DNA from 3 places in the Bradyrhizobium sp. WSM2254 genome. Region 3 is predicted to be linked to each of the others. Evidence: predicted binding sites of a transcription regulator. Region 3 holds the regulator's gene; each other region holds the start of a gene.

Region 1 (3,273 bases), on a different contig from region 3:
AGTTGAGCGCGAGCAGCGTCGTCTGCCGCGCGATCTGGGCGATCAGATTGACGACGTTGCCGATGGCCGCCGAGGATTCCCGCAAGCGGTCGACATTGGCGCGGGCTTCCTGCGCCGCGGCACTGGCCTCGTCGGCGAGCTTGCCGGCCTCGCGAACCTGCGCGCCGATGCCTTGGGCGGACTGGGTGAACTTGTCGGCGGCATGGGCGAAGGTGGATGCGGTCGACTGCGCGGCGTTGGTGCGGCCGGTCAGGGCGTCGGTGCGGTCGCGAATGGCCGCAAGCGTCACGGCGGTCGCTTCGGCGCCGCCGGCCACCGAATTGGCGGCGCGCTCGAGCTGGCGAATCATCGCGCCCAGCTCGAGTTCCAGCAGTTCCAGGATTTCCCTGGCCGAATCGCCCTCAGTGGCCGAGCCGGGCTCGGAATGGGCCGGCGGCTGCGCAGCCTGCGGGGCGGCCGCGGGCGCAGCCATGTCCGGCAGACGCTTCCGAAATAGTCCGAACGCCATCAGGTCTCTCTTGTCGGGGGACGGTCGGACATTATTTTCGCAGTCCGGAATGAAGTCAGGGTTAACGATGCCTGACATCTAGGCGCGAGGCATTACTGTGTTACCTTAAAGTCGTAGAGCCTCTTCATTTCGGCGGGTTGGCGGCCTATAAGGCCGCGCTTCCCACTCACCTTGGCTGACGATTCCTTTACGAGACCACGCATGGCCGGACATTCCCAATTCAAGAACATCATGCACCGCAAGGGGCGGCAGGATGCCCAGAAGTCGAAGCTGTTCGGCAAGCTGGCGCGGGAAATCACCGTCGCCGCCAAGCTGGGGACGCCCGACCCCGCCATGAACCCGCGCCTGCGCGCCGCCGTGATCGCCGCGCGCCAGGAGAACATGCCGAAGGACAATATCGAGCGCGCAATCAAGAAGGCGCTCGGCAGCGACGGCGAGAACTATGACGAGATCCGCTACGAGGGCTATGGCCCCGGCGGCGTCGCCGTCATCGTCGAGGCGCTGACCGACAACCGCAACCGCGCCGCTTCCGACATCCGCTCCTTCTTCACCAAGTCCGGCGGCAACCTCGGCGAAACCGGCTCGGTCTCCTTCATGTTCGACCGCACCGGCATCATCGAATACGACCGCAGCGTCGCCTCCGACGACGCCGTGCTGGATGCTGCGATCGAGGCCGGCGCCGACGACGTGATCTCGGGCGAAGGCGGGCACGAGATCTACGCCTCGACCGAAGGCTATCGCGACGTCGCCAAGGCGCTGGAAGCCAAGTTCGGCGAGCCGCGCAAGGCCGCGCTGATCTGGAAGCCGCAGAACACGGTCGCCGTGGACGACGAGACCGGCGAGAAGCTGCTCAAGCTGATGGACCTGCTCAGCGAGCACGACGACGTCCAGCACGTCTACGCCAATTTCGAGGTGTCGGACGCGCTGATGGCGAAGATGGCCGGGTAGGGCCGTTAATTCCAAACTCCGCTGTCGTCGCCCGGCTTGACCGGGCGACCCAGTATTCCAGAGACGCCAGAAGGATACGGAGAAGCCGCGGCGTACTGGATACCCCGCTTTCGCGGGGTATGACGCCGGAGTGTAGGGCGGGCGCCGTCCGACCATCACCGCGAACCCACTTCCCCTGTTACTTTCGTTCTGTTTCTGTTTCGCTGCAAGCAGTCAGCCGCTATCACTGGCCCATGACTGCGCTCCCGATTCGTGGCCCCGTTCGCATCATCGGCATCGACCCCGGCCTGCGCCGTACCGGTTGGGGCGTGATCGAGGCCGAGGGCAACCGCCTGATCTATGTCGCCTGCGGCTCGGTGGAACCGCCGGACGACCTGCCGCTGTCCAGTCGCCTGCTCGCAATCCATGAAGGGCTCGCGGCCGTTCTGTCCGATCACAAGCCGATGGAAGCCGCGGTCGAGCAGACCTTTGTCAACAAGGACGGCGTTGCCACCCTGAAGCTCGGCCAGGCCCGCGGCGTCGCCATGCTGGCGCCCGCAATGTTCGGTATCAGCGTCGCCGAATACGCGCCGAACCAGGTGAAGAAGACCGTGGTCGGTGCCGGTCATGCCGACAAGCAACAGATCGCGATGATGCTGAAGATATTGCTGCCGAAAGCCGAGCCGCCGTCAGCCGACGCCGCCGACGCGCTCGCCATCGCCATCACCCACGCCCATCACCGCCAGAGCACGGCGCTCAGGCTGAAGGTGGTCGGGATATGATCGGCAAGCTGAAGGGCCTGATCGATTCCTACGGCGAGGATTTCGTCATCCTCGACGTCGGCGGGGTCGGCTACCAGGTGCATTGCTCGACGCGCACGCTGCAGCATCTGCCCTCGCAGGGCGAGGCCGCCGTGCTGTCGATCGAGACCTATGTCCGCGAGGACCAGATCAAGCTGTTCGGCTTTCGCACCGACCAGGAGCGCGAATGGTTTCGCCTGCTCCAGACCGTGCAGGGCGTCGGTGCCAAGGTCGCGCTCGCCGTGCTCGGCACGCTCGCGCCGTCCGACCTCGCCAATGCGATTGCCCTGCGCGACAAGGCCGCGGTGGCGCGCACGCCGGGCGTCGGCCCCAAGGTCGCCGAGCGCATCGTCACCGAGTTGAAGGACAAGGCGCCGGCCTTCGCCAATGTCGACCCTGCTGTCGTGCATCTTGCCGGCGCCGTCGACGACCAGCGCGCGCCGCGGCCCGTCGCGGATGCGATCTCCGCGCTGGTCAATCTCGGCTACGGCCAGCCGCAGGCGGCGGCCGCCATTGCGTCGGCCTCGCGCAGCGCGGGTGAGGGCGCCGAGACGGCGCAGCTCATTCGCCTCGGCCTGAAGGAACTCGCGAAGTGAGCGATCCCAAGGCCAACCGCATGGTCACGCCCGAACGCCGCAGCGACGACGTCGGTGACACCGCGCTGCGCCCGCAATCGCTGTCCGATTTCGTCGGCCAGCAGCAGGCCCGCAAGAATCTCTCGATCTTCATCGAGGCCGCGCGCAAGCGCGGCGAGGCGCTGGATCACGTGCTGTTCGTCGGGCCCCCCGGCCTCGGCAAGACCACGCTAGCGCAGATCGTGGCCAAGGAGCTCGGCGTCGGCTTTCGCGCCACATCGGGCCCCGTGATTGCCAAGGCCGGCGACCTCGCGGCGCTCCTGACCAATCTCGAAGAGCGCGACGTGCTCTTCATCGACGAGATCCATCGCCTCAGCCCGGCGGTGGAGGAAGTGCTCTATCCCGCGATGGAGGATTTTCAGCTCGACCTCATCATCGGCGAGGGCCCGGCGGCGCGCTCGGT
Region 2 (3,273 bases), on a different contig from region 3:
GGCGCGCGTTGTCGCGCTGGTGCAGGCCGATCGAGGGCTCGTCCAGCACGTAGAGCACGCCGGTCAGCCCCGAGCCGATCTGCGAGGCCAGGCGGATGCGCTGGCTCTCACCGCCCGACAGCGTGCCGGAGGAGCGGGAGAGGGTGAGGTAGTTGAGGCCGACGTCGAGCAGGAAGGTGAGGCGCTCGCGGATCTCCTTGAGGATGCGGCCGGCGATCTCGTTCTGCTGCTTGTTCAGCGCCTCCGGCACGGTCTCGAACCATTCGCCGGCCTTCTTGACCGACAGCTCGGAGATCTCGCCGATATGCTTGGTGCCGACCTTGACGCAGAGCGCCTCGGGCTTGAGCCGAAAGCCGTTGCAGGCGCCGCAGGGCACGTCGTGGAAATATTTCGCCAGCTCCTCGCGCGCCCACTCGCTCTCGGTCTCGCGGTAGCGGCGGTTGATGTTGGTGATGACCCCTTCGAACGGCTTCTTGGTGTCGTAGGAGCGCACCCCGTCCTCATAGGAGAACTTGATCTCGTCCTCGCCCGAGCCATGGAGGATCGCGTCTCTCGTCTTCTTGGGCAGATCCTTCCATTTGGTGGTCAGCGTGAACTTGTAGTGCTTGCCGAGCGCCGTCAGCGTCTGCACGTAATAGGGTGACGACGATTTGGCCCAGGGCGCGATCGCGCCCTTGCCGATGGCGAGCTCCTTGTCGGGGATGACGAGATCCTCGTCGACATGCTGCTCGACGCCAAGGCCGCCGCAGGCAGGACACGCGCCGTAGGGATTGTTGAACGAGAACAGGCGCGGCTCGATCTCGGGGATGGTGAAGCCGGACACCGGGCAGGCGAACTTTTCCGAGAACAGCATGCGCTCGGGCCCGCTCTTGTCGTGGATCTTTGCGGTCTTCTTCTTTTCCTCGGCCGGCGCCGCCGCGGGCGCATCGGCGAATTCGACGACGGCAAGGCCCTCGGCGAGCTTCAGCGCGGTCTCAAAGCTTTCGGCGAGACGCTGGCCGATGTCGGCGCGCACCACGATGCGGTCGACGACGACGTCGATGTCGTGCGGAAACTTCTTGTCCAGCGTCGGCGCTTCCGCGAGCTCGTGGAAGGTGCCGTCGATCTTGACGCGCTGAAAGCCCTTCTTGAGCCATTCGGCGAGCTCCTTGCGGTACTCGCCCTTGCGGCCACGCACGACGGGGGCGAGCAGGTACAGGCGCGTGCCCTCGGGCAGCGCCAGCACGCGGTCGACCATCTGCGAGACGGTCTGGCTCTCGATCGGCAGGCCGGTGGCCGGCGAATAGGGCACGCCGACGCGCGCCCACAAGAGGCGCATGTAGTCGTAGATCTCGGTGACGGTGCCGACGGTGGAGCGCGGATTCTTCGAGGTCGTCTTCTGCTCGATCGAGATCGCCGGCGAGAGGCCGTCGATCTGGTCCACGTCGGGCTTCTGCATCATCTCCAGGAACTGGCGTGCATAGGCCGACAGCGATTCGACGTAGCGGCGCTGGCCCTCGGCATAGATGGTGTCGAAGGCGAGCGAGGATTTTCCGGAGCCGGAGAGGCCGGTGAACACCACGAGCTTGTCGCGGGGAATCTCGACGTCGATGTTCTTGAGGTTGTGCTCGCGCGCGCCACGGATCGTAATTGCGCGCAGGCTGGAGCCCGCGTTCTGTTGTTGGCGCTTCGCCTTGATCACTTCATCCATCCCGGTGGTCCCTAGGGAATCCCAAAGACGCGCAACCGCGCCAAGGGTGAAGGCGCGCTTTGCCCGGAACCGGGATCGGCGCCGATGGGGTTGTCAGCGAACGTAGGAAGAACAGCGACGGATTTCCAGTGCGAGTTGCGAATCGTCAACGGATTGTTGGCGTGCTGGCGGCATCTGGCAGCAGCAGGGTGTGCGGAACTGCGCTGAACGTTACCCGCTAAAACAAAAAGGCCGGCGCGAGGCCGGCCTTTCGTGACGATGTGACGTCGGTGGCGAAGCTTAGTACTTCGCGACCACCGGGCCTCCGAAGTGATAGTTCACGCCGACCTGCACGGTGTGGAAGTTGAGCGTGCCGGTGGGGAGGGCGCCCGAGAAGTAGGTCTCGCCGCCGAGGCTGCGATAGAGGTACTCGCCCTTGACCGACCACTGCGGCGCGAAGAACGCTTCGACGCCCGCACCGACGGTCCAGCCGGAGTGCCACTTGCTGTCCGACGCGGTCACGCCGAGAGCGGAGAGGCTGATCTTGTTGTCGATCCAGGCGTAGCCGCCGGTGCCGTAGAACAGGACGTTGTCGACGGCGTAGCCGATGCGGCCGCGCACGGTGCCCATCGCATCGGTCTTCGAGGTCGCGGTTGCGGTCACAACGCCGAAGCCGGGGACGACAGAGGCGCCGGTCGCCGTAGCGCTGACGTCAGCCCAGGCGCCATCGGCCTCGACACCGAACACGACGTTGCCGGTCTGCCAGTTGTAGCCGGCGGTGCCGCCGACGAAGCCACCCTTCATCTTCGGGTCGCCCGAAGCGTTTTCCCAGGCGCCGCCGCCAACGATACCGATGTAGAACCCGGTCCAGTTGTAGACCGAGGCCACAGCCACCGGAGCCTTCGTGTACGGGCGAGCCGCAAGATCGGCAGCCGACGCGGGGGCGGCAAGAGCGAACAAACAGGCCGAAGCCAACAAAACCTTCTTCATTTTCAACCTAATCCCAGTCCCAGTTTCTGTTGTGCCTTCCACGATGGGGAAGGGCATCGGACGCTGCGGTCCAACTGATGTCGTGCTTACACCAACAAAGCTGCAAGTTGTGTCTCTCAAAAGCCACAACAGTCGCAAAACGTAACGGTCATTGACCTGCCGTCGCACAAAAAAAGCCGGCACTGGGCCGGCCTTCAATCTTCAGTGATATCAACGAGATATCAGTACTTCGCGATGATCGGGCCACCCCAGCGATAGTTCACGCGGATCAAGCCGATATCGACGTCCTGGCTGATGCGATCAGAGCGTGTGAAGGCACCGAGCGGGGCGATCGCGAAATTGCCGGAGCCGGAGAAGTTGAGGCTGCGGTTGCCCATGAAGATATGGTCGTACTCGAACCCGACGGTCCAGTTCGGCGCGAATCCGACCTCGACACCCGCACCCACGGTACCGCCCCAACGCGTCTCGTTGGCGCGGTCAACTTCGAGGCCGGTCGCAAGGTCGTAGCTGCGGTAGCGATCGCTGACGACGGCGCCGCCGCCTTTCACGTAGACCAGCACGTTGTTCCAGGCATAGCCGATCTGACCGGTGATCAGGCCGAAGGCGTTGATCTG
Region 3 (3,273 bases):
AGCCGCCGTCACGGGGCGGCACATCCGCCCCGCCGGCGTCGACTTCCGCGAGGGCGACGTGCTCCTGCGCATGGGAACCCGGCTCACCGAGCGCGACCTCGCACTCGCCGCCGGGATGAATCACCCGCACCTCCCCGTCCGCCGCCGTCCGAAGGTCGCGATCCTCGCCACCGGCGACGAGCTGGTGATGCCGGGCACCAGCCCGGGCCCCGGCCAGATCGTCTATTCCAACGGCTACGCCCTGCACGCGCTCGCCCGCCAGGAGGGCGCAGATACCGTCGATCTCGGTGTTGCCGCCGATACGCTGGAGGCCACCACCGCCGGCATCCGCCGTGCCCGCGAGAGCGGCGCCGATATCCTGATTACGACCGGCGGCGCCTCGGTCGGCGACCACGATCTGGTCCAGCAGGCGCTGAGGGACGAAGGCATCGCGATGGCGTTCTGGAAGATCGCGATGCGGCCGGGCAAGCCGATGATGCACGGCCGGTTAGGAGCGATGGGTGTGATCGGCCTGCCCGGCAATCCCGTGTCGTCCTATGTGTGCGCCTTCCTGTTCATGGTGCCGTTGATTCGCGCGCTGTCGGGCCGCGCGGTGATTCATCATCGTCGCGAGCGCGCCGTGCTCGGCCGCGAGGTCGGTGCCAATGACCAGCGCGAAGATTATCTGCGCGCACGCCTGGAGCGGCGCGACGACGGCACGCTTGTCGCCCTTCCCGTCAATCATCAGGATTCCTCGCTGCTTGCGAATCTCGCTGCGGCACAGGCACTTCTCGTGCGCGCGCCGTTCGCGCCCAAGGCCGAGGCCGGCACGCCTTGCGAGGTGCTGCGACTGCCCGCCTGAACCCGCAAGTCGTGCGCGTTCCGCGAACTTTGTCGCGTTCACGGTAAATTAAGCAGTTGCGGAACACATATCGAACATATAGTGTCCGTTCATGATTTGTTTCGAGCATCTAGCGGCTCGCCGCTGAATTCACCGTCTCGGAATCGAACGACATCAACCGGGGGATTTGGTCGAGATGTTAACGCGCAAACAATACGAGCTTCTGCGATTCATCAGCGAGCGTTTGAAGGAAAGCGGCGTGCCGCCCTCCTTCGACGAGATGAAGGACGCGCTCGACCTGCGCTCGAAGTCAGGCATCCATCGCCTGATCACCGCACTGGAGGAGCGAGGCTTCATCCGGCGTCTGCCCAACCGGGCCCGCGCGATCGAGGTAATCAAGCTGCCCGAGCTCCAGGCCGCCGCCGGCAACCGGCGTGGCTTCACGCCGAGCGTCATCGAGGGCAATCTCGGCAAGGTGCGAGCGAGCTCCAGCGCCTCCGTGGACGAGGGCGAACGCCCCGTCGCGGTGCCGGTGATGGGCCGCATCGCGGCCGGCACACCGATCGAGGCGCTGCAGACCCGTAGCCACACCATCAGCGTACCGCCGGACATGCTCGGGTCGGGCGAACACTACGCGCTCGAAGTGCGCGGCGACTCGATGGTCGAAGCCGGCATCCTCGACGGCGACATGGCGCTGATCCAGCGCAACGAGAGCGCCGACACGGGCGACATCGTGGTGGCGCTGATCGACGACGAGGAAGCGACGCTGAAGCGCTTCCGCCGCCGCGGTGCCTCGATCGCGCTCGAGCCCGCCAATGCGGCCTATGAGGTCCGCATCCTGCCGCCCAACCGGGTGAAGATTCAGGGCAAGCTGATCGGCCTGTACCGCAAGTACTGAGCGCGCTCCGCCGCTTGGCGCCCCGCGCGTTGACGATTGGAGCGGACGATTGTCCGCTCCGGCTGGATAGTCTTTCTGGTTTTGCACAGATTATCCGGCCCCTCTCCCGCGGTACATCCTCGGGCACGCCGCACGAAGCCCTGATCGCTTCGCGGCGCTGGAGATCGAGGAGACCGTCATGCGCAAGATCGTTTTGAGCGCCGTCACGATCACGCTGATCGCAGCATCAGCGGCGCATACCTTCGCCGCACAGTCACACCATGTCCGCAAGGCAGCGCAGACGACGACGAGCGAGCAATTGCGCAATGCCCGCAACGCCGTCGCGCAGCCGCCGCAACCCGCCTGGCAATATTTGGGCTGGTCGGCACCTGCTGGTCGCTGACGGGGACGCACGCCAAATGCACAGGAGCGGACTTTGTTCCTCGTGCATTTGAAAAAGATATTGTGATGGCAGCCTGCGGATCTAAGTCGCAGATTTGCCTACAACCGAGAAGACGCTAACATGCTTCCACTCTGATAGGGGCTAGTGCCTCCGAAGGAGGCGCGGGTCGCTATCCCTGAATGAGGAGCACCCGATGTGTGACTACAGTCTGCATGCCGTCGCGACGCGTCCCGCAGAAGTCGGCGAGACGATCGTCACGACCACTTTCCGAGGCACCTCGACGCGCGGCTTCGCCTCTGAAGCCGACATGTCCGTCGCGGTCTGCCTGCTGCCGGGGACGGAGCTCGCCTTCGCCGACAACGTCCGCTACGACAATCGCTGGATCTGGACGCGCACCATCAACTCCCGCGTCGGCAAGTTCGGCAAGATCGATCCGCACATTCCCGATCGCCATCACGACGCGATCGAATTCCCCGACGGCAAATACGTACTGGTGACGCAGCTCGTCGAAGGCCAGCGCGCGACCGTGCTGCAGTTGCCGGTGACCCAGCCCGGCGGCGAGCGCGAGCACAAGCCGCAGGTCATCGCCGATGGTCGGCCGACCATCACCCGCCTGCCGATCGGCTGAGGCAGCTCCCCCGGCTCACGGGTCGGGGCCAGGATCGAAATCGCCATCGCCGGCCGTGGCCGGCGACGTGGTGCGGTTTGCGTCCTGAGAATCCAATCCGCCGAGATCCCCCGCGCCTCCCCGTCGCACGAAGTTTGCGCGGCTCTGCCTGAATTTTGAACGTCCGCTCCGCGGCTAGATCGCCGATGCTGTCATTGGCTTGAGGCGGCGGACACGGTCGATGAAAACCTTCATTCGCGTCGTTGAACTCTGGGTGCCGGACCGGACGCGCATGCGGCTGGAATTCGGCGGCGGCCTCTATGGCGAAGGGCTGTCCGCGTTCAAGGCCGTGAGCGAGAACTTGCGCTTCGGATACGACGAGGGCCTTCCCGGCAAGGCCTGGGCCAGCGGCCATCCCGTGATCCTCACCAAATTCGCCAACTCCTATTTCAAGCGGACCGATCAGGCGCTCGCGGCCGGCCTCACCTGCGGCGTGGCGGTGCCGGTGTTTTCAGGCGAATTCTTGCAGGCCGTCATGGTGCTGTTCTGCGGCGACGACGAGGCGC

The links. Region 3 encodes LexA, which represses DNA repair genes until DNA is damaged. Its sites were predicted from a motif close to TGTTCNNNNTGTGTTCNG; they were not measured.
Region 1: a site for LexA is predicted at 1,642-1,659, ahead of ruvC (crossover junction endodeoxyribonuclease RuvC). Genes of this name have one in related genera too.
Region 2: a site for LexA is predicted at 1,787-1,804, ahead of uvrA (excinuclease ABC subunit UvrA). Genes of this name have one in related genera too.

The regions. Positions count from the first base shown of each region.
Region 1 is NZ_AXAB01000075.1:7,839-11,111, forward strand. It holds gene A3M7_RS0136585 (methyl-accepting chemotaxis protein) at 1-508, opposite strand, end outside; gene A3M7_RS0136590 (YebC/PmpR family DNA-binding transcriptional regulator) at 710-1,456, shown strand; gene ruvC (crossover junction endodeoxyribonuclease RuvC) at 1,690-2,217, shown strand; gene ruvA (Holliday junction branch migration protein RuvA) at 2,214-2,831, shown strand; gene ruvB (Holliday junction branch migration DNA helicase RuvB) at 2,852-3,273, shown strand, end outside.
Region 2 is NZ_AXAB01000038.1:53,918-57,190, forward strand. It holds gene uvrA (excinuclease ABC subunit UvrA) at 1-1,690, opposite strand, end outside; gene A3M7_RS0126485 (outer membrane protein) at 1,970-2,659, opposite strand; gene A3M7_RS0126490 (outer membrane protein) at 2,881-3,273, opposite strand, start outside.
Region 3 is NZ_AXAB01000029.1:76,599-79,871, reverse strand. It holds gene glp (gephyrin-like molybdotransferase Glp) at 1-841, shown strand, start outside; gene lexA (transcriptional repressor LexA) at 1,017-1,718, shown strand; gene A3M7_RS49770 (hypothetical protein) at 1,897-2,100, shown strand; gene A3M7_RS49765 (hypothetical protein) at 2,294-2,728, shown strand; gene A3M7_RS0121935 (GAF domain-containing protein) at 2,949-3,273, shown strand, end outside.